3 regions of the Streptomyces sp. NBC_00341 genome follow, and region 3 is predicted to be linked to each of the others. Evidence: riboswitches for the same ligand, from Rfam matches in the RefSeq annotation. Region 3 holds a riboswitch; each other region holds the start of a gene.
What was found. A riboswitch is a leader RNA that binds a small molecule or an ion and turns the genes downstream of it on or off. The one in region 3 is predicted to bind thiamine pyrophosphate.
Positions count from the first base shown of each region.

Region 1 (10,213 bases), 5.8 Mb from region 3:
TGGCCCGCGATCCTTATCCGGCCCCGGTGCGGCGGCGGCTGCTGCGCCCGGCGTTGCGGGCCGGCACGGTGGCGGAGGTCGGTTCCTGGGAGCTGGCGGACCCCCGGCTGGCCGCCCTGTTCGACGGGTACGCGCTGTCCTACGGCCTGGATCCGCAGCACGCCCCGGCGAGCGCGGCCCTGCTGCCGTACATGGAGGAGACGTTCGGCAGCTGGTACGTCTCCGGCGGCATGCGGGCGCTGGCGCAGGCGGTGTACGAGCGGTGCCTTGCCCGCAAAGTGGAGTTCGTCTTCGGCGCCGAGGTGGCCCGGGTGGTGGAGAAGGACGGCCGGGCGGCCGGTGTGGAGCTGGCCGACGGGACGGTCCGCGAAGCCGCCCATGTGGTGCTGGGTGCCCAGCCGCGCCCGGCGCTGATGCCCGGTCAGGAGATCTGGCGGGACGGCGATGTGACGGTTCAGCCCCGGCCGGGCGGCGCCGGGGCGACGGGCCGGTTCCTGGTGCTGCTGTCACTGCGCGGCGCCCGTCCCTCGGATGCCGCGCACCGGACGCTGGTTCATCCGGCGGACGGGGCGGCCGAGCGCGCGGCGGTGTTCGGCGGCCGGCTCGCCGCGCGCCCCACGGTGACGGTGCTGCGCCCCGACGACCCCTCGACCCGTCCCGACGCGGCCCACGAGGCGGTGACCCTGATGGCGACGGTCGCCCCGCACGGCGCGGTGGACTGGACGGACGCCGCGCTGCGCAAGCGGTACGCGGACACCCTGATCGACGCGGCGGAGGCGGCCGTGCCCGGTCTGCGCGAACGCGTGCTCCACGCGGAGGTGCGGACGCCCGCGGAGACGGAGGCGGAGACCGGCGCGGCGGGCGGCGCGGTTCCGCCGCCCGCGCTGGCCGGGGCCGGGGGCGGGTATCTGCACGCGGGCAACAGCACCCGGGTGCCCGGCCTGCTGCTGGCGGGCGGCTGGTCTCATCCGGGCGGCGGGCCGGCGCACGCGGGGATGTCGGGGACGCTGGTCGCGGGGCTGATCGTCGAGGGGGACGGCTTCCGCGGATCGCAGTGAGGCGGGCGAGCGGCGCCGGGCGCGTCCGGGTGACCGGCTCCCGGGCTCAGTAGCGGTACTGGTCGTTGTGGCCGGTGTCGTAGCCGTTCGGGTACGGGGCCGGCTGGGGGGCGGGCTGCTCCGGGGGCATCGGGGCGTAGTGCTCGCCCTCGCGCTGCTGCGGCACCCAGACCCCGCCGGGAGGCGTCTCGGGGGCGTACTGCTCGGACGGGGCGTACGGGTCGGTGTACTGCGGCCGGCCGCCGTTGCTGTCGTGGTTCCCGTAGCTGTCGTACGTGCCGTACTGCGGGGCGCCCGCGGTCGTGCCGGTGCCGATGTACGGGTCGGAGTACGCGGCGTACTGCTGCTCGGAGGTGCCGTAGTCGTACTGCCCGGCTCCCGCGTAGCCGTCCTGGCCCGCGTAGGTCTCCTGGCCGGGGTAGCCGCCCTGGCCGCCGTAGGGGTCCTGGCCGCCGTAGGCGTCCTGGCCCTGCGCCGGGTACGCGGAGTAGTCGGTGTAGGGGTCGTAGCCGGCGTACTGCGGCTGGCCCTGGGGCTGCTCGGGGCCCTGGTGCTGCTGTTCCTGCTGGGGCCGGGAGTCGGCGTAGACGCCGTACTGGCCGGTGTCGTCCGGCAGGGGCTCCGGCTCGTAGACCGCCGCCGGGTTCTGCGGGGCGTGGGACGGCTCCGGCGGCGTGGGGCCGGGCTCGTACTCCGTCTCCAGGTCCGACACCTGCAGCCGGGGTTCGCGGTCGGTGTTCCCACGGCGGCGGCGGCTCTCGCCGGGGCTGCCGCCTATGGCCCAGCCGGTCGAGAAACCGCGCCGGAACGAGAGCGTGACGTACGTCTGGCCCGTCGCGAAGGCGATCGCGCCGATCACGATGACGGGCACGGACGGCATCAGGACACCGATGACCACACCGACGAAGCCGGTGAAGGCGAGCAGACGCCAGCGGAGCCGCGCCTTGTACTGGAGCAGCACCTCTCCGAGCAGCCACAGCGCAACGATGCCGAACGCGATGTAGAGGACCGTCCAGCCCATGCCCGCCCCCTTCTACGGCCACCGCCGGGGGTCTCGGCGGGTACGGCCGGTCACGACTGCTTGTGCAGTCCGAGATTCTCGTAGATTTCGAGCGTCGCCGTCGAGTTGTTCAGCGTGATGAAGTGCAGCCCGGGGACACCCTCGGAGAGCAGCTTCGCGCAGAACCGCGTTGCGAAGTCGATGCCAATGGAGCGTACAGCGGCGGGATCGTCCTTGACGGCGAGGATGCGTTCTTTCAGGGACGCCGGCAGCGTCGCGTTGCTGAGCTGGGCGAGTCTTTCCAGTTGGCGGACGCTCGTGAGGGGCATCACCTCAGGAATGACGGGGGTGTCGCAACCCGCAGCGACCACCCGGTCACGCATCCGCAGATAATCCTCGGGGTCGAAGAACATCTGCGTGATCGCATAGTCCGCACCGGCGCGGCACTTGTCCACGAAATGCCGGATGTCGGTGTCCCAGTCCTCGGAGCGCGGGTGCATCGCGGGAAATGCCGCGACGCCGACGCAGAAGTCCCCGGACTCCTTGATCAGCCGGACGAGATCCGCCGCGTACCGCACGCCCTGCGGGTGCTCGACCCACGGGCCCATCGGATCGCCGGGCGGGTCACCGCGCACGGCGAGGATGTTCCGGATCCCGGCGTCCGCGTACTGGCCGATCATGTTGCGCAGTTCGGCGATGGAGTGGTTGACCGCCGTGAGGTGCGCGACCGGGGTGAGGGTGGATTCGGCGGCGATGTCCTGGGTCGCCTTCACCGTCCCAGCCCGGGTGGACCCACCGGCTCCGTACGTCACCGAGACGAAGCTCGGCCCCACCGCCTCGATCCGGCGCAGCGCGTTCCAGAGGTTCCGTTCACCCTTCTCGGTCTTGGGCGCCCAGAACTCGAACGAGTGCAGGGTCTTGCCGGTCGCGAGCATCTCGCGCACGGTGCGCGCGCGATCCGTCCTGGTGGAGGGTGTACCGAAGGCCATAACGGCAGGTTAACCAGGGCGCGACGGCCACCCAACCGAACTGGGGAGATTTACCCGAATTGACCGGTTCTTGTCCACGCTTCGGACACCGATGTCCCAAACACGTCCCCCAGGAAGGCCCCGGCGGGCCCGCCGGATCACACGTCGGCGCGCGCCCGGATCCTCTTGGCCAGCTCCGCGGCGGCGGCGGCCGGATCCGTCGCCTCGGTGAGGGCCCGTACGACGACGACGCGGCGCGCTCCGGCGTCGAGCACCTCGTCGAGGTTGCCGGCGTCGATCCCGCCGATGGCGAACCAGGGGCGGGCCGGGGCGAGCGAGGCGGCGTAGCGGACGAGGTCCAGACCGGGTGCGTGGCGGCCGGGCTTGGTCGGGGTGGGCCAGCAGGGGCCGGTGCAGAAGTAGTCCACGCCGGGCTCGGCGACGGCGGCGTCGACCTCGGCCTCCGCGTGCGTGGAGCGGCCGATGACGACGTCCTGGCCGATGATCGCGCGGGCGGCGGGCACCGGCAGGTCGCCCTGGCCCAGGTGCAGCACGTCGGAGCCGATGGCGTGGGCCACGTCGGCCCGGTCGTTGACCGCGAGGAGCTTGCCGTGCCGCCTGCACGCGTCGGCGAGGACCGCGAGGTGTTCGAGCTCCTCGGCCGCCTCCATCCCCTTGTCGCGGAGCTGGACGATGTCCACTCCGCCGGAGAGCACCGCGTCGAGGAACTCGGGGAGGTCTCCCTGGCGCCCGCGGGCGTCCGTGCACAGGTAGAGCCGGGCGTCGGACAGCGGTGCGCGAGGCGTGGACATGGCTGGATTCCCCCGGGAGAGCGATGGCGTCGGTCAGGCGGTGCGGAGGGATGCGGACCGCGCGGCGCGGTCCGCATCCCCGGTACGGCGGAAGGTCAGACGGCGAGCGCCTGGGCGCGGCGCTTCACCTCCGTGCCGCGATTCTCACTCAGCGCCTGCGCGGGCGTGCCCGGCAGGCTCGGGTCGGGGGTGAAGAGCCATTCCAGCATCTCCTCGTCGGAGTAGCCGTCATCCCTCAGGAGCGTCAGGGTCCCGGAAAGGCCCTTGACCACCTTGTCGCCGTCGATGAAGGCGGCAGGCACCTGGAGTGCGCGGTTCTCACCACGTCGTACGGCGATGAGCTGGCCATCCTTGACCAGCTGCCGTACACGCGTCACCTGAATATCGAACATTTCTGCGATATCGGGCAGGTGGAGCCAGGCAGGGACGAGAGCATCGATCTTTGCGTCAATCTCGGTCACGGGACAAGCCTGCCATCCCGGACTGACAGCCGAAACCCGGACTCCGCCCTTCAGGGCCCCGCGCACCCCGTCGGCGGCGCGCGGCTACTGGCGTACGGCCGACTTCAGCGGCACCGAGGCGTCACCGGCAAGGCCCTCGTCGAGCGGTTTGCCCGCCTCGATGAGCTTGCGTCCCTGGATCAGGTCGCGCGGCCGGCCGACGGAGAGCACCGCGGCCAGCACGCCGTCCCGCAGCCAGCACACCGACCAGGCGGGACCGGCCGGATCGCCGCGCCACAGCAGGGTGTCCGCGCCCTCGTGGTGGCCCGCGTACTGCACGAACCTGCCGAACTGCTCGGACCAGAAGTAGGGCACGGGGTCGTAGGCGGGCGGCTCCGCACCGTCCGGCGACGCCCCGACGATGTGGGCGGCCGCGGTCCGCGGCCCCTGGAGGGCGTTGTCCCAGTGGTGGACCAGCAGCCGCGCCCCGTAGCGCGCGGAGGGGAACGAGGCGCAGTCGCCCACGGCGTACACGTCGGGCAGCGAGGTGCGCAGCGCCGCGTCGGCGGTCACGGAGCCGTCGGGCCCGAGCGCGACGCCGGAGCCGGCCAGCCAGCCGGTGGCGGGCCGTGCGCCGATCCCGACGACGACGGCGTCGGCCGGCAGGCTGCGGCCGTCCGCCAGGAGCACCCGGCCCGGCTCGACCCCGGCCACCCGCGCCCCGGTCAGCAGCGTGGCGCCGCTCTCCGCGTACCAGGCGGCCATCGGGGCGGCGACCTCGGTGGGCAGGGCGCCCGCGAGGGGGTGTTCCGCGGCCTCGACGACGGTGACCTCGCAGCCCGCCGAGCGGGCCGCGGTGGCGAACTCGGCGCCGATCCAGCCCGCGCCGACGACCACGACGGTGTGCCGTGCGTCCAGGACGGGCCGCAGCCGCGCCGCGTCGTCCAGGGTGCGCAGCAGATGGACGCCCTGCACCCCCTCGGAGCCGGGCAGCACAACGGGTTCGGCTCCGGTGGCGATGACCAGGACGTCGTAGGGGACGGGCCCCTTCGAGGTGTCCAGTTCGTGGTCCGCGGCGCGCAGTCCCGTGACCTCGCGGCCCAGCCGCAACTCGATGCCGAGTGTCTCGAAGTCGATGTCGAAGGCGGATTCCTCGGCCTTGCCCAGCAGCACCGCCTTGGACAGCGGTGGACGGTCGTAGGGCTGATGGGGTTCGGCGCCGATGAGGGTGAGGGCGCCGGCGAAGCCCTGTTCCCGCAGGGCCACCGCCGTCTGCACACCCGCCATGCCCGCGCCGACGACGACCACCCGCCGCCCGGCCCGCTCCGACTGCCGCTCCGGCCGCTCTGCCCGCTGCTGCTCGTTCACCCGACCACCTTAATCAACTGACGGTCCGTCAGGAAAGGGGTTCCTCACCGTCCTCGTACCGCCGGCCTCCTGCTTTACCCGTCCGGAGGGGCTGGGTCTAGGGTGGCCCACGTAAAAGACTCGCGGGAGCCCGGACGTACCGGGCTGAGAGGGAGGCTGGGCGGCCTCCGACCGTACGAACCTGATCCGGGTCATGCCGGCGAAGGGAGGGGCTGGATGCCCATGCCTGTCCACCGCACGAGCGGGTCCGAGGTCCTCGTCATCGGGGGCGGCATCATCGGCCTGGTCACCGCCTGGCGGGCCGCGCAGCGCGGTCTGGCCATCGCGGTCGTCGATCCCGACCCGGGCGGCGGGGCCGCCCGGGTCGCGGCCGGAATGCTGGCCGCCGTCACCGAGCTGCACTACGGCGAGGAAATGCTGCTGGGGCTCAACCTCGCCTCCGCCGCGCGCTATCCGGCGTTCGCGGCCGAGCTGGAGGCGGCGAGCGGGCAGGACATCGGCTTCCGCGCCTGCGGCACCCTGGCCGTCGCGCTGGACACCGACGACCGCGCCCACCTGCGGGAGCTGCACGAGCTGCAGCGCCGCTCCGGGCTGGAGTCGCAGTGGCTCACCGGCCGGGAGTGCCGGCGCCTGGAACCGATGCTCGCGCCGGGCGTGCGCGGCGGACTGCGGGTCGACGGCGACCACCAGGTCGACCCGCGCCGGCTGTCCGCCGCGCTGCTGACGGCGTGCGAGCGGGCCGGGGTCGTCTTCCACCGGCAGCGGGCCGAGCGGCTCTCCGTGGTGCGCGACCGGGCCACCGGGGCGGTACTGGCCGACGGTTCGGAGCTGTCGGCCGACCAGGTCGTGCTCGCCGCCGGCAGCCTCAGCGGCCGGCTCGCGGGGGTGCCGGAGCACATCCGGCCGCCCGTCCGCCCGGTCAAGGGCCAGGTGCTGCGGCTGACCGTACCCCCCGCGTACGCCCCCTTCCTCAGCCGCACCGTGCGGGCCGTGGTCCGGGGCAGCCACCTCTACCTCGTGCCGCGCGAGAACGGCGAGCTGGTGGTCGGCGCCACCAGCGAGGAGATGGGCTGGGACACCACCGTCACGGCGGGCGGGGTGTACGAGCTGCTGCGCGACGCCCACGAGCTGGTGCCCGGCATCACCGAGCTGCCGCTCACCGAGACCCGCGCCGGTCTGCGCCCCGCCTCCCCCGACAACGCGCCGCTGCTCGGCCGCACCGCGCTGCCCGGCCTCCACCTCGCCACCGGCCACCACCGCAACGGGGTGCTCCTCACCCCGGTCACCGGTGACGCCATGGCCCAGCTGCTGGCCGACGGCGAGCTGCCCGAGGTGGCCCGCCCCTTCTCCCCCGGCCGCTTCCCGGCCGCCGCCCCCGTACGACAGGAGCAGCCCGCATGACCGCGCCCACTCCCGCCTCCGTGCCCGTCCTCTCCGTGTCCGTGAACGGCGAGGCCGTCACCGTCGCCGCGGGCACCACCCTGGACTCCCTCGTCGCGACCCTGACCGAAGCGCCCTCCGGGGTCGCGGCGGCGCTGAACGAGACCGTCGTGCCGCGCGGCCAGTGGTCCGCCGCGGCGCTCTCGGACGGCGACCGGGTCGAGGTCCTGACCGCGGTTCAGGGAGGCTGACCGTGTCCGACGACCTCTTCACCCTCGGGGACACCGTCTTCGGCTCCCGGCTGATCATGGGGACGGGCGGGGCGCCCAGCCTCGATGTGCTGGAGCGCGCGCTGACCGCCTCCGGCACCGAGCTGACCACCGTCGCGATGCGCCGCCTCGACCCGACCGTGCGGGGCTCCGTGCTCTCCGTCCTGGAGAAGCTCTCCATCCGGGTGCTGCCGAACACGGCGGGCTGCTTCACCGCGGGCGAGGCCGTGCTCACCGCCCGGCTGGCCCGCGAGGCACTCGGCACCGACTGGGTCAAGCTGGAGGTGGTGGCCGACGAGCGCACCCTGCTGCCCGACCCGGTCGAGCTGCTGGACGCCGCGGAGATCCTGGTGGACGACGGGTTCACCGTGCTGCCCTACACCAACGACGACCCGGTGCTCGCCCGGAAACTGGAGGACGTGGGGTGCGCGGCGGTCATGCCGCTCGGCTCCCCCATCGGTTCGGGCCTGGGCATCCGCAATCCGCACAACTTCCAGCTGATCACCGAGCGGGCCGGGGTCCCGGTGATCCTGGACGCGGGCGCCGGGACGGCCTCGGACGCGGCGTTCGCCATGGAGCTGGGGTGCGCGGCTGTGATGCTCGCCTCGGCGGTGACCCGGGCCCAGGAGCCCGAGCTGATGGCCGCCGCGATGCGGCACGCGGTGGAGGGCGGGCGCCTCGCGTACCGGGCGGGCCGGATCCCGCGCCGCCACTTCGCCGAGGCATCGTCGCCGGTGGCGGGGCGTGCGGCGCTGGATCCGGAGCGCCCGGCGTTCTGACCCTCGGCGGACCGGAGCGTTCCGGCGGTGAATCGCGTGTCCCTGTCACGGCTCGGCTGCAGTACGGCTCCGGGATCGCCCCGGGCAGTCGGTGGTGTCCGTGGCGGCTCGTAGACTCGCTGCGTGGATACGACCCTCCAGGACCCTCTCGTCGGGCAGCTGCTCGACGGCCGCTACCGCGTCGATGCCCGCATCGCCGTGGGCGGCATGGCCACGGTCTACCGGGCCATGGACACCCGCCTCGACCGGGTGCTCGCCCTCAAGGTGATGCACCCGGCGCTCGCGACCGACGCCTCGTTCGTCGAGCGCTTCATCCGCGAGGCCAAGTCGGTGGCGGGGCTCGCCCACCCCAACGTGGTCGGGGTCTTCGACCAGGGGGCCCAGGAGCAGTACGTCTACCTGGCCATGGAGTACGTCGCGGGCTGCACGCTGCGCGATGTGCTGCGCGAACGCGGCGCGCTGCAGCCGCGGGCCGCACTGGACATCCTGGAGCCGGTGCTCGCCGCGCTCGGCGCCGCGCACCGGGCCGGGTTCGTACACCGGGACATGAAGCCGGAGAACGTGCTCATAGGCGACGACGGCAGGGTCAAGGTCGCGGACTTCGGCCTGGTACGGGCCGTGGGCACGGTGACCAACACCACCGGGTCGATCCTGGGCACCGTCTCCTATCTCGCCCCCGAGCAGATCGAGCACGGCACCGCGGACACCCGCGCCGATGTGTACGCGTGCGGCGTGGTGCTGTACGAAATGCTCACCGGCGCCAAGCCGCACACCGGGGAGTCCCCCGCCCAGGTCATCTACCAGCATCTGAACGAGGACGTCCCGGCCCCCTCCGCCCTCGCCCCCGGGCTCGCGCCCGAGCTCGACAGGCTGGTCGCGAGCGCCACCGCGCGTGACCCCGAGGTGCGGCCGTTCGACGCGGTGGCGCTGCTCGCCGAGTCCCGCGATGCCCGCGCCGGCCTCACCGAGGCCCAGCTGGACGCCGTACCGCCGCAGGCCCTGGCAGAGGTGCGCGACGCCGCGGAGGACCGCACGAGCGTGATCCCGCGGGTGCTGCCGCCCGGTCAGGGCACCGCCCACCACACCAGCCGGCTGGAGATGCCCCCGCCGCTGCCGCCGGAGCGGCCCGCCCGCCGGGCCGGATTCCTCGGCGGACCCCGGCGCGGCATCGTCGCCGCGGTCGTCGCGGTGCTGCTGGTCCTGGGCATCGGCGGCGGCGTCTGGTACATCAACTCCGGACAGTTCACCCACGTCCCCCGGGTGCTCGGCCAGAGCGAGAAGGCGGCCAAGGGGCGGCTGTCGGACGCCGGTCTGGAGCTGAAGGGCGTCGAGCGCGCCTACAGCGACACCGTCGAGCGCGGCAAGGTGATCGACAGCGACCCGAAGTCGGCCGCCCGGATCCGGGGCAACGGCTCGGTGAAGCTCGTCGTCTCGCGGGGGCCCGAGATCGTGAAGGTGCCCGATGTCGGGGGCGTCGCGCTGGCCGAGGCCAAGCGGCAGCTGACGAAGGCGGGCCTGGTGCCCGGCATGACCACCAAGGAGTTCAGCGAGGACGCGGCGGCCGGTGAGGTGGTGCGCACGGACCCCGAGGCGGGCGCCGAGCGCCACCCGGACACCGCGGTCGCGCTCGTGGTCTCCAAGGGCAGCCCGGTCGACGTCCCCGACGTCACCGGCCTCTCCGTCGAGGACGCCACCGACGCGCTGGACGAGGAGGGGCTGAAGGCCAAGGTGCTGCCGGACCGGGTGAACAGCCCCGAGGACGCGGGCGACGTCGCCGAGCAGTCACCGGCCGAGGGCCGGGAGGCCGCGGAGGGCGACACCGTAACGCTGACCGTCTCCAAGGGCCCGCGGATGATCGACGTGCCGGACGTCACTGGCAAGGACAAGGACGACGCCCGGAGCGAGCTGGAGGACGCGGGCTTCGAGGTCAAGGTCGACACCCCGTTCCTCTCCTTTAGCGACACGATAGCGAGCCAGTCCGTCGAGGGCGGCGATCAGGCGCCGGAGGGCAGCACCATCACCATCAAGACCAAGGGGCTCTAGATCCGTATGCGCAACCCTGTCGGCGGTCACATCCCGGTGGCCGGCGGCCTCGCCAAGGTCGGACTGCCCTACGCCCGGGAGATGGGCGCGGAGGCC
Region 1 covers NZ_CP108002.1:2,156,890-2,167,102, forward strand. Annotated here, with positions in the region: gene OG892_RS09585 (phytoene desaturase family protein) at 1-1,058, shown strand, start outside; gene OG892_RS09590 (hypothetical protein) at 1,105-2,079, opposite strand; gene metF (methylenetetrahydrofolate reductase [NAD(P)H]) at 2,130-3,047, opposite strand; gene thiE (thiamine phosphate synthase) at 3,185-3,838, opposite strand; gene OG892_RS09605 (Rv2175c family DNA-binding protein) at 3,934-4,299, opposite strand; gene OG892_RS09610 (NAD(P)/FAD-dependent oxidoreductase) at 4,384-5,565, opposite strand; TPP riboswitch at 5,759-5,871, shown strand; gene thiO (glycine oxidase ThiO) at 5,869-7,047, shown strand; gene thiS (sulfur carrier protein ThiS) at 7,044-7,277, shown strand; gene OG892_RS09625 (thiazole synthase) at 7,280-8,074, shown strand; gene pknB (Stk1 family PASTA domain-containing Ser/Thr kinase) at 8,198-10,117, shown strand; gene OG892_RS09635 (deoxyribonuclease IV) at 10,124-10,213, shown strand, end outside.
Region 1: linked by a shared signal. The riboswitch ahead of thiO (glycine oxidase ThiO) and the one ahead of OG892_RS35600 (cytosine permease) in region 3 are both predicted to bind thiamine pyrophosphate.

Region 2 (10,213 bases), 1.4 Mb from region 3:
AGCCGGCGCATGACCACCCGCTCCTCGGGATCCTGCGGCACCTCGCGGTGCCGGATCCTGCGGTTGAGGTCGACGACCGTGCCGGGCCGCGCGCCGGTCGCCCGGCTGGTCCTGCGGCGCTGGTACGCCAGAGCCCCGATGGCCACGGCGGTGTAGAGCAGGCTCTGGACCGCCCATAACGCCGGATGATCGTCCCGGCGGAACAGGGCTCCGAAGCCCAGCCCCAGCAGGAAGAGCACCAGGGCTTGTGCGGCCAGGCTGTGGCTGAACCAGTGCTTCACGGTGTGCACGGCTGATACCTCCTGCTGATTCGGCGGGCCGTCCCTGACACTCCGGGTACCCCGTCCGACCCGGCTCAGTGGTGCTCCGCCGCCCCCACCGGCGGTGAGCGGGGGTACTGCCGCGTCTGGGACGCTGGAGGAACGGAAGCGGAGCAGGGAAGGGGGCGTCATGGCCGGCGCGCGTTCGATCGAGCCCGGAGCTGTGGAGGAGTCCGCGCCACAGCGCGTCTGGTACACCTCGTACGGCTCGAACACGCATCTCGGCCGGCTCGCCTCCTATATCGAGGGCGGCCGGCCGCCCGGCGCCGGCCGGGCGCATCCGGGATGCAGGGACCGGCGCATGCCCAGCCGGTCCGTTCCCGTGGAACTGAGGGGCGCCCTGTACTTCGCCACGAAGTCGACCGTCTGGGGCGGCGGACGGGCCTTCTACGACCCGGAACAGGAGGGGCGGGTCTTCGCCCGCGCTCACCTCGTTTCTGCGTCACAGTTCGCGGACATCGCCGCTCAGGAGATGTACAGGAGCCCCGGAGAAGATCTTGATCTCGGTCCGGTGCTCAGGTCGGGCGTCGCACGGCTGGGGGACGGGCGGTACGAGACGCTGGTGTGCGCCGGACAACTGGACGGGCTGCCCGTCCTCACGTTCACGGCCCCCTGGCGGGCCGACGAAGTGACCCCGGTGCCTCCCTCCAGGGCGTACGTGCGCCTCCTCGCCGCCGGCCTGCTCGAAGCGGGTGCTTGGGACGTGGACACCGTGGCGGCCTACGTCGCCTCCTCGCGCGGAGCCGTCGGCCACTGGTCGCAACAGGCGATCCGGGCCCTCGTCACGGAGTGACCCGTACCTCAGCGGGCCGGGCAGCACGATGACCGATCGCACCCCGGCGTGTCTGCGACACTGGAGGAACCATGCCTAAGCCCGGAGAACTCACTTTCGTCGCGCCCCGCGGAGCCAAGAAGCCGCCGCGGCACCTCGCCGACCTCACGCCCGCCGAGCGCAAGGAAGCCGTCGCCGCGACCGGCGAGAAGCCCTTCCGCGCCCAGCAGCTCTCGCAGCACTACTTCGCGCGGTACGCGCACGACCCCTCGGAGTGGACCAACATTCCGGCCGGGTCGCGGGACAAGCTCGCGGAGGCGTTGTTCCCCGACCTGATGTCCGTGGTCCGCCACATCAGCTGCGACGACGACACCACCCGCAAGACCCTGTGGAAGCTGCACGACGGGACGCTGGTCGAGTCCGTCCTGATGCGCTACCCCGAGCGCGTCACGATGTGCATCTCCTCGCAGGCGGGCTGCGGGATGAACTGCCCGTTCTGCGCCACCGGGCAGGCCGGTCTCGACCGCAACCTCTCCACCGCGGAGATCGTCCACCAGATCGTGGACGGCATGCGGGCGCTGCGCGACGGCGAGGTCCCCGGGGGCCCGGCGCGGCTCTCCAACATCGTCTTCATGGGCATGGGCGAGCCGCTCGCCAACTACAACCGGGTGGTCGGCTCCATCCGCCGGCTTACCGACCCCGAGCCCGACGGGCTGGGGCTGTCGCAGCGCGGGATCACCGTCTCGACCGTCGGCCTGGTGCCGGCGATGCTGCGCTTCGCGGACGAGGGCTTCAAGTGCCGCCTCGCCGTCTCGCTGCACGCCCCGGACGACGAGCTGCGCGACACCCTCGTTCCCGTGAACACCCGGTGGAAGGTGCGCGAGGTACTGGACGCGGCCTGGGAGTACGCGGAGAAGTCCGGTCGCCGCATCTCCATCGAGTACGCGCTGATCCGTGACATCAACGACCAGGCCTGGCGCGGTGACCGGCTCGGCCGGCTCCTCAAGGGCAAGCGGGTACACGTCAACCTGATCCCGCTGAACCCGACACCGGGCTCGAAGTGGACCGCCTCGCGGCCGGAGGACGAGAAGGCGTTCGTCGAGGCCATCGCCGCCCACGGGGTGCCGGTGACCGTGCGGGACACCCGGGGCCAGGAGATCGACGGGGCCTGCGGGCAGCTCGCGGCGTCCGAGCGCTAGGGCAACCGCGTCGGCCGAGCTCTGAGGCCGGAACCAGCCGTGTAGCCTGGGCGTGAATTCAACTTCATATTCCGACAGGGGAGCGCCACAGCGCTGAGAGTGCGGCACCAAGGACAGGTTGGCCGCAGACCCTCTGAACCTCGCCCGGGTCATTCCGGGTAGGAAGTTCGGACCTTACTCAAGCTGTTGCGCCCTGCCCGCTTCCGGTCCACTCCGGTGCGGGCAGGGCCGCGTCTCTTCCTGGTCACCCCCAGGAGGAATCACATGAGCACCACCAAGAAGATCGCGGTGACGGCCGTCGCCGCCGCGATCGGCGCGACCGCGCTCGCCGGCTGCGGCAGCTCGGACGACGCGTCGTCCGGCTCGTCCGGCACCAAGGGCACCGGCTCCAAGACCGTCACGCTCGTCAGCCACGACTCCTTCAACGCGTCCAAGGGCGTGCTGAAGGAGTTCACCCGGGAGACCGGTTACACCGTCAAGGTGCTCAAGAGCGGTGACGCGGGCGCCGCCCTCAACCAGGAGATCCTGACCAAGGGCTCACCGCGCGGTGACGTGTTCTTCGGCGTCGACAACACCCTCCTCTCGCGCGCCCTCGACAACGGCCTCTTCACGCCGTACGCCGCCAAGGGCCTCGGCCAGGTCGCGTCCGACGTCCAGCTGGACGCCGAGAAGCACCGGGTCACCCCGGTCGACACCGGCGACATCTGCGTCAACTACGACAAGAAGTACTTCGCCGACAAGAAGCTCGCGCCGCCGAAGACCTTCGACGACCTGGCGAAGCCCGCGTACCGGAACCTCCTCGTCACCGAGAACGCCGCGACGTCCTCGCCCGGCCTCGGCTTCCTCCTCGGCAGCATCGCCACCTACGGAGAGGACGGCTACCAGGACTACTGGAAGAAGCTGAAGAGCAACGGCGTCAAGGTCGTCGACGGCTGGGAGCAGGCGTACAACGAGGAGTTCTCCGGCTCCGCGGGCGGCAAGAAGGCCAAGGCCGACCGGCCGCTCGTCGTCAGTTACGCCTCCAGCCCGCCCGTCGAGGTGCTGTACGCGGACCCGCAGCCCAAGACCGCCCCGACCGGGGTCGCCACCGGGACGTGCTTCCGGCAGATCGAGTTCGCCGGTCTGCTCGACGGCGCGAAGAACGAGGCGGGCGGCAAGGCCCTGCTGGACTTCATGATCGGGAAGAAGTTCCAGGAGGACATGCCGCTCAACATGTTCGTCAGCCCGGTCACCAAGGGGGCGAAGGTGCCGGAACTCTTCACCAAGTTCGGGGCCACCTCCGACAAGCCCGCGACCGTCGCCCCGGACGCGATCGCCAAGAACCGTGAGCAGTGGGTCCAGTCATGGTCCTCGCTCGTAGTGAAGTAGCGAAGCCCCCCGTACGCGGACCGGGCGCGCGCGGGAAGGCCGCACGCTCCCGGTCGCGGCGCGGGAGCGCGGTGCGGCTCGGTCTGATGGCCGTGCCCGTCGCCTTCTTCGCGGTGTTCTTCGCCTACCCCGTCGCGGCGATCGTCGGGCGGGGGCTCAAGGCCGACGGGGTCTGGCAGTTCGGGCGCTTCGCCGAGGTGCTGAGCCGGCCGGACATCCGCGAGGTCCTCTGGTTCACGCTCTGGCAGGCGCTCGCCTCGACCGCGCTGACCCTGCTGATCGCGTTGCCGGGTGCCTATGTGTTCGCCCGGTTCGACTTTCCGGGCAAGCAGCTGCTGAGGGCGGCCGTCACGGTGCCGTTCGTGCTGCCGACCGTCGTCGTGGGCACCGCGTTCCTCGCGTTGCTGGGGCGCGGCGGCCTCCTCGACGACCTGTGGGGCGTCCGGCTCGACACCACGGTGTGGGCGATCCTGCTGGCCCACGTCTTCTTCAACTACGCGGTCGTCGTGCGCACCGTCGGCGGGCTGTGGTCGCAGCTCGACCCACGGCAGGAGGAGGCCGCGCGGGTGCTCGGCGCCGGACGGTTCGCCGCCTGGCGGCGGGTGACGCTCCCGGCGCTCGCCCCCGCCGTGGCGGCGGCCGCTCTGATGGTCTTCCTCTTCACCTTCACCTCCTTCGGCGTCGTCCAGATCCTCGGCGGCCCCGGATTCTCCACGCTGGAGGTGGAGATCTACCGCCAGACCGCGCAGCTGCTCGCCCTGCCGACCGCCGCCGTGCTCACCCTCGTGCAGTTCGCCGCGGTCGGCGCGATCCTCGCCGTGCACGCCTGGACCGTACGACGCCGGGAGACGGCGCTGAAGCTCGTCGACCCGGCACAGACGGCCCGCAGACCGCGCGGCGCGGGCCAGTGGACGCTGCTCGGAGGCGTCCTGCTGACCGTGCTGGTGCTGATCCTGCTGCCGCTCGCCATCCTGGTGGAGCGCTCGCTCGACCTGCCCGGTGGCCACGGCTTCGGCTACTACCGGGCATTGGCCTCGGCGGACGCGAACAGCGGTACGTTCCTGGTCGCCCCGCTCGAAGCGATCGGGAACTCGCTGCGGTACGCCCTGGTCGCGACCGCCATCGCGCTGGTCGTCGGGGGCCTGGCCGCGGCGGCGCTGACCAGGCGGGCCGGGCGGCTGGTCAGGGGCTTCGACGCGCTGCTGATGCTGCCCCTCGGGGTCTCCGCCGTCACCGTCGGCTTCGGATTCCTGATCACCCTGGACAAGCCGCCGCTCGATCTGCGGACCTCCTGGATCCTGGTGCCGCTCGCCCAGGCGCTGGTCGGGGTGCCGTTCGTCGTACGGACCATGCTGCCGGTCCTGCGCGCGGTGGACGGGCGGCTGCGCGAGGCGGCCGCGGTGCTCGGCGCCTCGCCGCTGCGGGCCTGGCGAGAGGTGGATCTGCCGCTGGTGCGCCGGGCGCTGCTGGTGGCGGCGGGCTTCGCGTTCGCCGTTTCGCTCGGGGAGTTCGGCGCCACGGTGTTCATCGCGCGGCCCGACAACCCGACGCTTCCGGTCGCCGTGGCGCGGCTGCTGGGGCGGTCCGGGGATCTCAACTACGGCCAGGCGATGGCCCTCAGCACCATTCTGATGCTCGTGTGCGCGGTGTCGCTGCTGCTGCTCGAACGCATCCGCACCGACCGATCCGGAGAGTTCTAGGGATGCTGACTCAATGCTGACACTCGAATCGGCCACCGTGCGCTTCGGCGACCGGACGGCGCTGGACGCGGTGGATCTGGAGGTCGCGGACCACGAGATCGTCTGTGTGCTGGGACCGAGCGGCAGCGGGAAATCGACGCTGCTGCGGGTGGTGGCCGGTCTCCAGCACCTGGACGGCGGGCGGGTCCTGCTCGACGGCGCGGACCAGGCCGGGGTGCCGGTGCACCGGCGCGGGCTCGGCCTGATGTTCCAGGACCACCAGCTGTTCCCGCACCGGGACGTCGGCGCCAACGTCGCCTTCGGGCTGCGGATGCGCGGCGTGGGCCGGGGCGAGCAAAACCGCAAGGTCGCCGAACTCCTCGATCTGGTGGGGCTGCCCGGCGCCGAGCGGCGGGCCATTGCCGCGCTCTCCGGCGGCGAGCAGCAGCGCGTCGCCCTGGCCCGCGCGCTCGCGCCCCGGCCCAGGCTGCTGATGCTGGACGAGCCACTGGGCCAGCTGGACCGCAGTCTGCGTGAACGCCTCGTCGTCGAACTGCGCACCCTGTTCGCCCGCCTGGGCACGACCGTGCTCGCCGTCACCCACGACCAGGGCGAGGCCTTCGCGCTGGCCGACCGCGTCGTCGTGATGCGCGACGGACGCATCGCCCAGGTGGGCACCCCGCTGGAGGTCTGGCAGCATCCCGCGTCGGCCTTCGTCGCCCGCTTCCTCGGCTTCGACAACGTGGTGGAGGCGACGGTCACCGGAGAGGCCGCCGACACGGACTGGGGCAAGGTCCCGGTGCCCGCCGGATCACCGCAGGGGGCCTGCGATCTGCTGGTGAGGCCGGCCGGTGTCCTGATCGGCGCCCCCGAGGACGGCCTGCGCTGCACCGTGGCCGCCCGCACCTTCCGCGGCAACCACGTCGCCGTGAAGCTGCACCCGGAGCACGGCCCCGTCATGGACGCGGAGTGCCCGCTGAACAGCACGCCGGACGAGGGCGCGCGCGTCGGGGTCACCTTCGACGCGGCGGAGAGCGTCGTGCTGCCCGCCGTCTTCTGACGGTCACCGGTCACCGGCCGGCGCCCGGCCCCGGCGCCCGTGTCCCGCCCGCCCTGGTCCCGGCCACGACCAGCCCCAGTTCGTACGCCAGGATCACCGCCTGGGCCCGGTCCCGCAGCTCCATCTTCGCGAACAGCCGGTTGATATGGGTCTTGACCGTGTGGGCGGTGATGGTGAGCCGGTCGGCGATGTCCGCGTTCGACAGGCCCCGGGCGATCAGCACCAGCACCTCCACCTCCCGGCCGGTCAGGCCGTCGACGGAGCGCGCGGGCGGAGCGGCGACCCGCTGGCGGGTGAACTCCGCGATGAGCCGGCCCGTGATGTCCGGGGAGAGCAGCGCCTGGCCGTCGGCCACCACCCGTACCGCGTGCAGTAGTTCGGGGAACGTCGCGTCCTTCAGCAGGAACCCGCTGGCCCCCGCCGTCAGCGCGTCGTACACGTATTCGTCGAGCCCGAACGTCGTCAGCATCAGCGCCCTGGTCGCACCGCCGGAGCCGGTGATGATCTCGCGCGCCGCGTCGATGCCGTTCAGCCCCGGCATCCGGATGTCGAGCAGCGCCAGATCGGGGCGGTGCTCGGCGGCCATCCGGACAGCCGCCGTCCCGTCCTCCGCCTCGCCCACCACCTTGATGTCCGGCTGGGTGGCGAGCAGCCCGGCGAACGCGGTCCGTACGACGGCTTGGTCATCGGCCACCATCACCCGGATCACCACGGGAGCTCCGCCTCGACGAGAAATCCGCCGGCCGGGCCCCGGCCCGCGGTGAGCCTTCCACCGAGCAGCGCCGCCCGTTCGTTCATCCCGACCAGCCCGTGGCCGGTGCCCTCGGCCAGCGGCCCGCGCGGCCCCGGCCCGTCGTCCCCGACGCGCACGGCCAGCAGACCGCCCCCGTAGACGAGCTCCACCACCGCCCGAGCCCCCGGCGCGTGGCGGCGCACATTGGTCAGCGCCTCCTGCACGATGCGGAAGGCCGAAAACTCCCAGGAGGGTGGCAGCTCCGGCTGCTCACCGCTGATCCGCAGCTCGGCCATGCCCCCCACCGCCCGGTGCTGCTTCACCAGGTCGTCCAGCCCGGCCAGGGTCGGCTGCGGGGCCGTCGCCGTACCCGGCTCCCGGTCGGTGCGCAGCACACCGAGCATCCGCCGCAACTCGCTCATCGACGCACGCGCCGTCCCCGCGATCTGCTGGAAGGCGTCCCTGGCCTGCGGGGACAGCCCGGGGGTGGTGTAGGTCGCCCCCTCCGCCTGCACGGCGATCATGGAAACGGAGTGGGCGATCATGTCGTGCAACTCCCTCGCGATGGCGGCTCGTTCCGCCTCCGCCGCCTGCCGCCGCTCCATCACCAGCAGTCTGGACTGGGCTGCCGCCCGTTCCTTGCGTGCCTCCTCCCGTGCGCGCACCGCGTCCCCCATGCTCACGGCCCCCAGGATCACCACCGTCAGGGCCAGCGTCTCGGCGTAGAGTCCGAGGCTGAACCGGTCGGTGCCCTGGATCACGGGCAGCCCCGGTGATCCGGCGCGTGCCCAGCGGTCGATGTGCACGAGGTTGACCGTGAGCGAGGCCAGCGCACCGCCGAAGACGAGCAGGGCCGGATGCTGCACCCGATGGCGGCCCAGCGTGTAGCTGCCTATCAGGGTGCCGGCCACGGTGGCGTAGGCCATGTTGCCGTCGGTCCCGAAGCTCAGCAGGGCCGCGCCGACGGTCAGGAAGCCGACGGCGGGCCGCGTGACCCGCCACATCAGGGAGGCCGTACAGACCAGCACCCCGAACGTGGTGATCACCGACCCCGGAACGGCGATCAGTTCCCCCGTCGCGAACAGCGTCAGCACGCCCCCGGTCAGCCACGGGTAGGCGGGTGCCGCCGCCCACCGGCGCGCCCACAGGCGTAACCGCTGGACCCGGGCGCGGGGCGTGATCGTGCTGTTCATACCCAGGATTGTTCGGCACGGGGGCCTGCCGGCGCATCGGAGCAGGGGTGGAATTCCCCGTCGCGTCTCATGCCACGGGTTGAGAACGAACACCGGATTCCGGTGTGACGTGCCGTGGTTGCCGCGTTCCTAGCCTCGGTTCATGGACGTCACAGCAGGTCCCGCGGCGGCAGCGGAGACCGTATCCACCTCGCAACGCGGAGTCCGCGCGGCCCTGTTCGGCCCCGGCCCCGCTCCCGCCGCTGCCGGGTGGGCCGGCTGCGCTGCGGCGGCCCTGCTCCTCGCGCTGTGCTCCGGACTCGCCCCGCACCGGATCTGGGGTGCGTCGGCCGCCGTCGGATACGCGGGCGCGGTCTGGCCGGCCGCCCGCGGGCGGCACCGTACGGCGGCCGCGCTCGCGGCCATCGGTGCGGTGGGGCTGCCGCTGCTGGTCCTCGTGCTCATGCGTCGGGCCCAGCTGGAGGTGGAAGTCGTCGCGCACTCGGCACAGTCGCTGCTGACGACCGGTTCTCCGTACGCCCCCGACCCCGTGTCGGTGGCGGACTTCGATCCGTACCTCCCCGCGATGGCGGTCTTCGGGATTCCGCACGCCCTCTTCGGCGCGGGCCCGCTGACCGATCCCCGGCTGTGGACCGGAGCCGCGTTCCTCGGGGCACTCTCACTCTGCGCCAGGCGCCCCCCGCTGCTCGCGCTGGCCGCCTGCCCCCTCGTCGCCCTGCCGCTGGCGGTGGGCGGCGTCGATCTTCCGGTGACCGGGCTCATGTGCCTGGGCCTCTCACTGGCCGGACGGGACCGGCCGGTCGCCGCCGGACTGGTGACGGGGCTGGCCGCGGCCCTCAAGTGGACGGCCTGGCCCGCGCTCCCGGTGGTCGTCGTGCTCCTGATGTCGATGCGCCGGAGCGGCACCGCCGGCCGCGGATCGCCGCTGCGCTGCGCACTCGTGGCGGTGCTTACCACCGCCGTACTCGTGCTCCCGGCAGCACTGCGTGATCCGGCGTCCTTCGGCACGCATGTCGTCGGCTACCCGCTCGGCCTGACCGACGCCGTGTCACCGGCCGCCAGCCCCTTCCCCGGACACCTGCTCGCCGCCGGGCTGCCCGGAGGCCGGACCGCCGCCCTCGTGCTGCTCCTCTGCTGCGCCCTGGCGCTGGCCGGTTCGCTGGTCGTCCGGCCACCGGGAACGCCGCCCGCCGCCGCACTGCGGCTGGCTCTCGGGCTGGGCCTCGCCACCGCCCTCATGCCCGCCACGCGATTCGGCTACCTCGTATATCCGCTGGTCCTCGCTGTCTGGGCCGTGTCGCAGCACGGCACAGCGGCCCGGCCCGAACCCGAAGGAACGCCCCGATGGCCCGCACTCTCGTCGTCACCAACGACTTCCCGCCCCGGCAGGGCGGCATCGAGACGTTCGTCCATGCGATGACCAGCCGCTTTCCCGCCGGTTCCGTGGTCGTCTACACCTCGTCCGAGCCCGGGGCCGCCGCGTACGACGCCGCGCTGCCGTACCCGGTGATCCGGGACCGGGCCCGGATGCTGCTGCCCACGCCGCGCATCGCGGGCCGGGCGGCCGCTCTGGCCCGGCGGTACGGCTGCGACCGGGTCTGGTTCGGCGCGGCCGCGCCGCTGGCCCTGATGGCGGACCGGTTGCGCCGGGAAGCCGGGGTGCGGCGGATCGTGGCCACCACCCACGGCCACGAGGTGTGGTGGGCGCGCACCCCGGGCGCCCGGTCGCTCCTGCGGCGGATCGGGGCGGTCACGGACACCGTCACCCATCTCGGGGAGGCGACCCGGCTGCCGATCGCCGCCGCCCTCGGACCGGTGGCCGCGCGCCGGATGGTGCGCCTGGTGCCGGGGGTGGACGCCGACGCCTTCCGGGCCCGCCCGGGGGAGAG
Region 2 covers NZ_CP108002.1:6,564,666-6,574,878, forward strand. Annotated here, with positions in the region: gene OG892_RS29675 (hypothetical protein) at 1-290, opposite strand, end outside; gene OG892_RS29680 (histone deacetylase) at 451-1,113, shown strand; gene rlmN (23S rRNA (adenine(2503)-C(2))-methyltransferase RlmN) at 1,185-2,291, shown strand; TPP riboswitch at 2,358-2,474, shown strand; gene OG892_RS29690 (thiamine ABC transporter substrate binding subunit) at 2,556-3,659, shown strand; gene OG892_RS29695 (iron ABC transporter permease) at 3,746-5,359, shown strand; gene OG892_RS29700 (ABC transporter ATP-binding protein) at 5,373-6,398, shown strand; gene OG892_RS29705 (response regulator transcription factor) at 6,409-7,110, opposite strand; gene OG892_RS29710 (sensor histidine kinase) at 7,104-8,324, opposite strand; gene OG892_RS29715 (glycosyltransferase 87 family protein) at 8,467-9,744, shown strand; gene OG892_RS29720 (glycosyltransferase family 4 protein) at 9,669-10,213, shown strand, end outside.
Region 2: linked by a shared signal. The riboswitch ahead of OG892_RS29690 (thiamine ABC transporter substrate binding subunit) and the one ahead of OG892_RS35600 (cytosine permease) in region 3 are both predicted to bind thiamine pyrophosphate.

Region 3 (10,213 bases):
GGGTTCGTCCATCAGGAGCACCTTCGGGTCGACCGCGTAGGCGCGGGCGATGGCGCAGCGCTGCTTCATGCCGCCGGAGAGGGTCTTGGGCAGTGAGTCCGCGAAGTCGGTGAGGCCGACGAGTTCGATGACCTCGCGGGCGCGGCGCCGGCGCTCCGCCTTCCTGACGCCCGCGACCCTGAGTCCGTACTCGACGTTGGCCGTGACGGTCATCCACGGGAAGAGCGCGTACTGCTGGAAGATGACGCCCCGCTCCGGGGCCGGGCCGCGGACCGGGACGCCGTCGACGGTGACCTCGCCGCCGGTCGCGTCGAGGAGTCCGGCGGCGATGTTCATCAGGGTGCTCTTGCCGCAGCCGGAGGGTCCGACGACGGTGACGAACTCGCCGTCCTCGATGTCGAGGCAGACCCGGTCCAGGGCCAGGAAGTCGCCGTCCTTGACCGCGAAGCCGCGGCTCACGTCACGGAAGTTGATGGTGGGCATGGTTTACCGCCGTTCCTGCCAGTGGGTGAGCCGGCGCTCGGCGAGGAGCAGCAGCCGGTCCATGGCGAGGCCGATCGCGCCGATCGCGATGAGCTGGACGAAGATGGTCGGCAGGTCGTAGTAGAGCTGGGCCTGCTGCATCCGGAAGCCCAGTCCGCCCTGGGCCGCGATGAGTTCGGCGGCGACGACGGTCGCCCAGGAGGCACCGAGCCCGATCCGCATGCCGACCAGGATGAACGGGGTGGAGGCGGGCACGACGACGCCGATGAAGACCTGCGGATCACGGGCGCCGAGCACCCGGGCGGCGTTGACGAGGGTGACGTCGACGGCGACGACGCCCTGGAAGGTGGAGACGACGGACGACAGGAACGAGGCCAGGAAGATCACGAAGATCTTCGGGGTCTCGTCGATGCCCATGAGGACGATGGCGAGCGGGATGATCGCGAGCGGCGGCACCATCCGGAAGAACTGCAGCCAGGGCTCGATCAGCCTGCGGACGACCGGGTACCAGCCCATCAGGAAGCCGACCGGGACCGCCAGGACGACGCCGAGCACGTAGCCGGTCAGGACCCGCTTGAGGCTGGCGCCCGCGTCGCTGAACAGGGTTCCGTCCGCGATGAGTTCACCCGCGCGGCGGGCCACCACGACCGGTCCGGGGAAGCCGTCGATGCCGCTGTTCGCGAGGATGCCCCAGGCGAGCAGGCCGAGCGCGGCGGAGGCGAGGGCCAGCAGCACGTCGGTGAGACGGCCGGTGCCGCGCGGCTTCTTCCCGGTGTCCCCCGTGCGCTCGGGGCTCTTCGTGCCTTCCGCTGCCGGGGCCGCGCGCTCGTCCCGGTGTTCCACGGGAGCTTCGGCCGGTGTCTTCATGCCACTTCCTCCGCGACGCCGTCGACGTCTGCGGCACGGTCGCCGCCGATGTCGGCCATGTAGCTCATCCAGGAGTACGCCGGGTCGCCGCGGCGCAGCAGTTCGCGGTAGAGCCGCACGGTGAGGTCGCGCCGGACGTCCGCGTAGGCGGGCGCGTCGTACACGTTGTGCAGTTCGTGCGGGTCGGCCTCCAGGTCGTAGAGCTCGTGCACGCTCTCCGGGTTGTGGACCAGCTTGTGGCGCCGGTCGCGGAGCATGCGCTGCGAGTACGGGAAGTGGTGGCCGTGGAATTCGGCGACGATCTCGTCGCGGGTGTCCCCCGCGTCGGCCCCGTGCAGCAGGGGCAGCAGGCTGGCGCCGTCGCACTGGTCCGGCACGGGCGCTCCGGCCAGTTCGAGAATGGTCGGGTTGAGGTCGATCAGACTGGCGAAGTCATCGCTGACCTGGGCCGGGGCGCCGGGGATCCGGGCGATGCCGGGAATCCTGTAGATGTCCTCGTACATGGCCGGGCCCTTGTCATTGAGCCGGTGGGCACCGGTGAACTCACCGTGGTCGGCGGTGAAGAAGACCGCCGTTTCGTCCCACAGGCCGTGTTCCTTGAGCGCCGCGATGAGCCTCCCGGCCTGGTGGTCGATCATCGTGACGTAGCCCCAGTAGACGGCGATCAGCTTGCGCCAGGCGGCGGCGTCGAATCCGTCCGAGGACCAGTACGCGCTGTACTGGCGCTGCACCTCGGGCTTCCCGGCGAAGGTCTCGGCCATCGAGGCGGGCAGCGGGACGTCGTCGGGGTCGTACAGGTCGTAGTAGCTGTCGGGGATCAGGTACGGAAGATGCGGGCCGTACCAGTGGCAGGACAGCATGAACGGCTTGCCGTCGGCCTTCCATTCGCCGGCGTAGCGGTCCAGCAGGCCGAGTGCGCGGTCGGTGAGGAAGGCCTCCATGGTGGCCTCCGCGGGCTGCTGGAGCCGGCCCGCGATGAGGTGCCCGCGCCCGGTTCCGTTGGCGGCGGTCCCGAAGACGGGTTCGCGTACCGCGAAGGGCGGGAAGCCGTTGTCCTCCAGCCACTTCTCGTACGAGGGGTGGTGTACGGGGTTGAGGGCGCCGGGCAGGTGTTCGCCGTCCAGGCCGTAGAACTCGGGGCCTCGCTCGCGGCCGATGTGCCATTTGCCTACATGGCCCACCGAGTAACCCCGTTCCGTCAACCGGCTCCAGAGCATGGGGTCTTCGTCGGAGAGTTCGTCCTTGCTCCCGCCGTTGCGCTCGGGGTTGTTCAGCATCCCGTGGCGGAAGGGGTGGAGGCCGGTGGCCAGCGAGGCGCGGGCCGGGGTGCAGATCGCGGTCGGGGTGTAGAAGCGGTCGAACCGGGTTCCCGCGGCCGCCAGGGCGTCGAGGGCCGGGGTGTCGACGAGTGGGTTGCCGTAACAGCCCAAAGTGTCGACCCGGTGTTGGTCGGTCATCAGGAACAGGACGTTGCGCGGAGCCACTCGGGCCGCCCTTTCGGTGGTCGCTCGGTGTGCTGCCGGGAACCCGGCCGATACCGGTCCGGCGGTGCTTCGGCAGGTGCCGGTGCAGTCGGCTGACCGGAACTGTAGGGACGCCGACTTTTTTACGTCAACCCTTGGGAATAAACATTGTGTGAATTCGTCCGGCGCGTTGACAGAAAGCCCTGCCCCGATCGACCATGCGTCCATGACGGAACGCACCGATGCCCTGCAGCGCCTGCGCAGGGCCAATGAAGCCGCCGTACTCGGTGAACTGCGCAGGTCGGGCGCGCTGAGCCGCGGTGAGCTGAAGGAGCGGGTCGGGCTCTCCCGTACCACCCTGTTCGCGATCGTGTCCGATCTGCTGGAACGCAAGGCCGTCGTCGAACAGCCGGCCCCCGACCCGGAGCAACCGCGCGGCCGAGGCCGTCCGGCTCTGGAGATCTCGCTCAACTCCCGCGGGGCGGAGCTGATCGGCATCGACCTCCAGCGCCACCGCATCCATGTCGTCGTGGCGAACTGCGCCCATGAGGTCGTCGGCCGGTACAGCGCCCCCGTCCCTGCGGACAGCGGCGCCGCGGAACGCGCCGCGCAGGCGATCAGAGGCGTCGAGGAGCTGGTGCGGCGGGAGAACATCAGCCTCGCCCCGGTCCAGGGCATCGGCCTCGGCCTCCCCGGCTTCGTACAGAACCCGGCCTCCGGCGACCCCCGCACGATGACACCGTTCGCCGGGCACGTCGCCGCCGAACTGGGCAGGCACTTCGACGCCCCCGTCCTCACGGACAACAACTCCCGGCTCGCCGCACTCGCAGAAGTGACCTGGGGCGCCGCCCGCGGCTTCGACAACGCCGTCTATCTGCGCTGGTCGGAAGGGGTCGGTGGCGGACTCGTCGTCAACGGCTCACTGGTGCACGGCGCCCATGGCGCGGCCGGCGAGATCGGCCACACCAGCTGCGACCCCGAGGGAAAGCCCTGCCACTGCGGTGGCCGCGGCTGCCTGGAGGGACTCATCTCCGTCCCCGCGCTGCTCGCCGCGTGCGCCGATCGCGGGGTCACCGCGCGGGACGCCGCCGAGCTCGTCGCGCTCGCCGCCGGGGGCCAGCCGGACGCCGCGGACGTCGTCCGGACCGCGGCCCTCGTGGCGGGCCGGGTACTGGCCGCCCTCGCCGCACAGGTGGACCCCGAGTGCATCGTCGTCTACGGCGAACCGGCGGCCCTGGACGGCCTCGTCCTCACCCCCATCCGGCAACAACTGGCCGCACTCTCACTGCCGTCCGCCCCCCGCACCATCGAGGTGCGCGGCTCCACCCTGGGCGGGGAGGCAGCCGCGCTCGGCGGGGTGGCCCTGCTGCTGCGCACCACCGGCCAGGACCTGGAGGAGCTCCTCGACCGGCCGGCGCCCGGCGCGCCCGGCACCGGGTCCGCGCGGTGAGCGCCTGCTGCGGTCCCGCCCGCGAGAGCACCCGGACGGCGCCCGCCGCTCCCCCGGCGGACTTCGCCGTCCCGGTGCGAGGCCGGGCCGACCTCCTGCGCGGCATGGTCGCCGTACCGGGCGGACCGTTCCTGATGGGCGGCGAGGACGAGGACGCGTTCCCGGACGACGGCGAGGGGCCCGTACGGGAGGTCACGACCGGGGCGTTCCATATCGACGCGGCCTGCGTCAGCAATGCCCGGTTCGCGGTCTTCGTCAAGGCCACCGGCTATCGCACCGAGGCCGAACTCATCGGCTGGTCCTACGTGTTCGGGTCCTTCATCCCACCGGAGGCGCGCCGTGCCGTACTGCCGGGCACCGTGCCCGGCGCCCCCTGGTGGCGGGCGGTGACCGGAGCCCACTGGCGGGCACCCGAGGGGCCGGGCACCTCGGTCGGCGACCGCCGGGACCACCCAGTGGTCCACATGTCGTGGAACGACGCGACGGCCTACGCCCGGTGGGCCGGCAAGCGGCTGCCCACCGAGGCCGAATGGGAGAAGGCCGCCCGGGGCGGCCTCGTCCGGGCCCGGTTCCCCTGGGGCGACGAACTGACCCCGAACGGCCGGCACCGCTGCAACATCTGGCAGGGCGACTTCCCGGTACGCAACACCCGCGAGGACGGCTACGCGGGCACGGCACCCGTCAAGGCCTACGCCCCCAACGGCTTCGGCCTGTACAACGCCTCGGGCAACGTCTGGGAGTGGTGCGCCGACCGGTTCAGCACCGACTGGCACACCGCCGAGCACCCCGCGACCCGGACCGACCCCACCGGCCCGCCGCACGGCGAGAACCGGGTGCTGCGCGGCGGCTCGCACCTGTGCCACCGCTCCTACTGCAACCGCTACCGCGTCGCCGCCCGCACCTCCAACACCCCCGACAGCACGACCGGCCACGGCGGCTTCCGCTGCGCGCTCACGGTCTGACCGTCGCCTTCACCCCTCCCGTCGCGCTCCGCGCACACCCGGCTATCCTGGCCGCCTCACCGGACACGGGGTGCCCCGCACAGGGGCTGAGAACACACCCGTCGAACCTGAACCAGTTAGCACTGGCGGAGGGATGTCTTCATGTCATTGCCGTATGCCCAGGACGAGCGCGCGGCCACGGACGCGCGGCCCGCGTTCGACGGACGGATGCCCACCGCCCCGGGCGATCTGCGCGTCGAGGCGCACGGGATAGCCCCCGTCCCCGAGGACCGCCGCTACGGCGGGCCCGGCCGGCTGTTCACCGTCTGGTTCGCCCCCAACCTGACCATGACCGGGGTCTTCACCGGCACCGTCGGCATCGCCCTGGGCCTGGACTTCGCCACGGCGCTCACCGCCGTCGTGCTCGGCACCCTCGTGGGCGCCGTGCCCACCGCGTATCTGGGCACCTGGGGCAGCCAGACAGGCGCCGGACAACTCCCGCTCGCCCGGCTGGCGTTCGGCCGGGGTGTGGTGCTGCCGGGCACGCTCCAGTGGCTGTCCTCCATCGCCTGGGACGCGCTGATCGGGCTGTTCGGCGGGGAGGCGCTGGCCCAGCTGTGCGGCTGGCCCTTCTGGCTCGGAGTGCTGGCCATGATGGCGGCCCAGGGCGCGCTCGGCGTCCTCGGGTACGAGGTGATCCACCGGCTCCAGACCGTGATGACCTTCGTCCTCGCCGCCGCCTTCGCGGTGCTCGCCACGAAGCTCCTGGACGGGGTCCACCCCGCCGCGACCGGCACCGCACACGGCGCGGACCGGGCGGGCGCGTTCGTCCTGACGTGCACGATCGCCCTCAGCCTGGCGCTGTCCTGGGCGCCGTACGCCAGCGACTTCAGCCGCTACCTGCCGCGCACCACGTCACGGCCCCGGATGTTCTGGTGCACTCTGCTCGGCATCAGCGTCTCGTTCGTGGCGGTCCAGACGCTCGGCCTGTGGGGCGCGTCCGTCTTCACCGACCAGACCGCGCACGGCATCGACACCCTGCTGGGCGGGGGCGCGCTCGGGGCGTTCGGGCTGCTCGCCGTGGCACTCGCCGCGCTGTGCAGCAACGCCATGAACGACTACAGCGGCTCGCTGGCGCTGCAGACCATGGGCGTTCGCCTGCCGCGCCCCGTCGCCGCCGCGCTCGCCGCCGCCCTCGGCTTCCCCCTCGTCCTGTGGATGCACGCGGCCGACACCACCGCCCGCTTCCAGAACGTGCTGCTGCTCGTCGGCTACTGGATCCCCGGGTTCGTCGCGATCGTGGCCGTCGACTGGATCGTCCGGGCGAGGGCGCGCGGCGGCTCCCCCGTCGACCTGGCCGCCGAGAGCTCCCGCCCCCAGCCGTGGTGGCCCGCGCTCACCGCGTTCGCCGCCGCCTTCGCCGCGGCGGTGCCGTTCATGAGCACCGGCCTGTACGTGGGCCCGGTGGCGCGGGCGCTGCACGGGGCGGACCTCGCCTACGGGGTGGCGTTCCTCGCGGCCCTCGCCGTGTACGCCCCGCTGCGACTGCGCCGCCGCTGACGGTCCCGGCGGGCGCGGCGGACGGTGGGGCGCCGGGGCGTCACGCCTTCGCGGTCTCCGTCTCGCCGTGGATGTAACGGCCGCCGCGGAGCAGCGAGACGACCGCGGCCACCAGGCACGCAGCGATGGCGAAGTCGAAGGCCACGGAGAGGCCCTGCTCGAACGGTCCGGAGATCAGCGTCGGGAAGAAGGCCCGCCCGGTGAGGTAGTCGGCGTGGCTGGTGGGCAGCTGCGCCAGGGTCTCCGGGCCGAGCAGGCTGCGTACCGGGTTGTACCCCAGGAGCGCCGCGAACAGCACGCCGACCGGTGGCAGGGCCGCGACGCGTGCCGCGTCGGCGGGCGGCACGCCCTGCTCGGTGAGTCCGTGGGCCAGCGTGTCGGGCAGCGAGCTCGCCAGCCCGGCGATCATCAGCGAGAAGAAGATGCCGATCGACAGCACCGTGGCCGAGTTCTGGAAGGTGGTACTGATCCCCGCGCCCACCCCCCGCTGGTCCGGCGGCAGACTGTTCATGATCGCCGCCCGGTTGGGCGAGGCGAAGAGCCCCATGGCCAGCCCGTTGACGAGCAGGATCAGGGCGAAGAGCCAGTAGTCGAAATCGACCGGCAGTTCTTTGAGCGCCACGAAGGTGGCGGCGGCCAGGAGCATGCCGCCGGTGGTGAAGAGCCGGGCACCGTAGCGGTCGGAGGCCCACCCGGAGAACGGGCCGGCGATCAGGAAACCGATCGTCAGCGGCAGCATGTAGATACCGGCCCACAGCGGGGTCTGCTCGAAGCCGTAGCCGTGCCGGGGCAGCCAGATCCCCTGGAGCCAGATGATCAGGATGAACATCAGGCCGCCGCGCCCCAGGGACGCCAGGAGACTCGCCACGTTCCCCGCCGTGAAGGCCCGGATGCGGAACAGCGCCAGATGGAACATCGGCTGGGCGACCCGGGTCTCGATCAGGCAGAAGAGCCCCAGCACGGCCAGCCCGCCGACGATCGCGGTGATCACCCACGGGTTGGTCCACCCCATCGTGTTGCCGCCGTAGGGCTGGATGCCGTACGTGATGCCGGACAGTACGGCGATCAGACCGGCCGCGAAGGTCAGGTTGCCCCACCGGTCGATCCGGGCCGGGGTGCGGACGCCGGTGTCGTGCAGCTTCAGATAGGCCCAGACCGTGCCGAACAGTCCGATCGGCACGGAGACCAGGAACACCAGGTGCCAGTCGAAGGGACCGAGCAGCCCGCCGAGCACGAGTCCCATGAAAGAGCCCGCGATCGCCGCGACCTGGTTGAGCCCCAGGGCGAGACCGCGCTGCCGGGGCGGGAAGGCGTCGGTGAGGATGGCGTTCGAGTTCGCCATCAGCATCGCTCCGCCGACGCCCTGGAGCACCCGCATCCCGATCAGCCACAGGGCGCCGGCGGTGCCGTGCATCCAGGTCACGGAGAGCAGTACGGAGAAGAGCGTGAAGACCGCGAACCCCAGGTTGTACATCCGGACCCGGCCGTACATGTCACCCAGCCGGCCGAAGCTCACCACCAGCACCGCGGTGACGACCATGTAACTCATGATCAGCCAGAGCAGCAGGCTCGTGTTGCCCGGCTGCAGGGGGTCCACTCCGATGCCGCGGAAGATGTCCGGCAGCGCGATGAGGATGATCGACAGGTTGATCGTCGCGATCAGCACACCCAGCGTGGTGTTCGACAGGGCGATCCACTTGTAGCCCGGACCCAGGGGATCCTCGGCGCCGCCGAGGCGTACGGCTGTGCTCTGCATCGGACCATCCCGCCCGTCGGAGGTACCTCGGCCGCGTACGGGAGCCAAGCTATTCCCGGGCCCCGGGCACGGCCAGTCCTGATACTCCGGTGCGGCGGCCGTTCGTCCACCCGGGACACCGGGTGCACCGGGTACTTCACCGCCCACCCGGCGGGTGACTAAGGCCGGGCGGGTGACTAAGGTACGAGCGGCTCGGAAGGCGTGTACACCGCGGCCGGGGCACCGAGACCGGGGGGTTGCGGAGATGGCGGAGAGTACGGGCACGGTGCGTGGCGACGTGGCCGGCGGGCGGACGGCTCCGCCGGACCGGAGGGTGTTCGCCGTCGCGGGGCTGGTGTTCGCCCTGCTGATGGCGCTGGCTCCGCGCTACGGCTTCCACATCGACGAGTTGTACTTCCTCGACTGCGCCCGGCACCTCCAGGCCGGCTATGTGGACCAGCCGGTGCTGGCGCCGCTGCTGGCCCGGGTCTCCCTGTCGTTGTTCGGGGTCTCGGAGGCGGGCCTGCGGCTGTGGCCCGCGCTGGCTGCGGCGGGCACGGTCGTCGTGGGCGGCCTGACGGCGCGGGAGTTCGGCGGCGCGCGCCGGACCCAGCTGCTCGCGGCGGTCGCGACCGCCACCATGCCCGTGCTGCTGGGCGGCGCGCACATCGCCAACACCACGTCGTACGAAGTACTGGCCTGGGCGGCGACCGCGCTCGTGGTCGTCCGGATCGGCCGCACCGGGGACACCCGGTGGTGGCTCGCCGTGGGAGCGCTGATCGGCATCGGCTCGGAGTTCAACCACCTCGCCGCCATCTTCGGCATCGTCCTGCTGGCCACCGTGCTCCTCGGCCCGGCCCGCCGGACCGTGGCCGACCGCCGACTGCTCGCGGGCGCCGCGATCGCCGTACTGCTCGTGCTGCCCGACCTGTGGTGGCAGGCGAGACACGGCTGGCCGATGTTCGCGATGACGCGGGCACTGAACGGGGAGAACGGGGGCCCGGGGAACATCCCCACCTGGATCGTGGGCCAGTTCGGGATGTCCTGCCTGGCGCTGGCGGTGCTGTGGATGGCGGGCCTGCGGTTCCTGTGGCGCTCCGGCCGCCCGCTGTGGCAGTGTCTAGTGGCCTCGTACGCCGTGCTGTTCGTGCTGTTCGCCGTGACGACCGGAGCCCAGGTGTACTACCTGGGCGGGCTGTATGTCTGCCTGTTGGCGGCCGGCGCCGTCGGGCTCGACGGCCGGCTGCACTCCCGGCCGGGCCGGCTCCGTGACCTGATGATCGCGACCGCCGCCTCCGCCGGGCTGTTCGCGGTGATGGTCCTGCCGGTGCTGCCGCCCTCAGAGGTGGCCTGGACGTACGGCATCAGCTCGAACTCGGGCGAGACCCTGGGCTGGCCCCAACTCGTCGGCACCGTACGGCAGGTGTGGACCGGGCTGCCGGCCGAACAGCGCGCGAACGCGGTGTTGTTCGCGGCGGACTACGGCGAGGCCGGCGCCGTCAACGAACTCGGTCGCGGCACCGGACTGCCCACCGCCGTGAGTGCCCACAACACCGACTGGTGGTGGGGTCCGGGCAACCCGGACGCCACCACCGTGGTGGCCATCGCCCCCGGCCCCGAGCACGACCCCGGCTACGCGGCCCAGCTGCGCAGCCACTTCCGGCACGTCCGGGTGGCCGCCACCCTCTCCAACCCGTACGGCGTGCACAACGTC
Region 3 covers NZ_CP108002.1:7,962,308-7,972,520, reverse strand. Annotated here, with positions in the region: gene OG892_RS35625 (ABC transporter ATP-binding protein) at 1-483, opposite strand, end outside; gene OG892_RS35620 (ABC transporter permease) at 487-1,350, opposite strand; gene OG892_RS35615 (sulfatase-like hydrolase/transferase) at 1,347-2,834, opposite strand; gene OG892_RS35610 (ROK family transcriptional regulator) at 3,040-4,263, shown strand; gene OG892_RS35605 (formylglycine-generating enzyme family protein) at 4,260-5,225, shown strand; TPP riboswitch at 5,282-5,376, shown strand; gene OG892_RS35600 (cytosine permease) at 5,367-6,764, shown strand; gene OG892_RS35595 (MFS transporter) at 6,805-8,520, opposite strand; gene OG892_RS35590 (ArnT family glycosyltransferase) at 8,765-10,213, shown strand, end outside.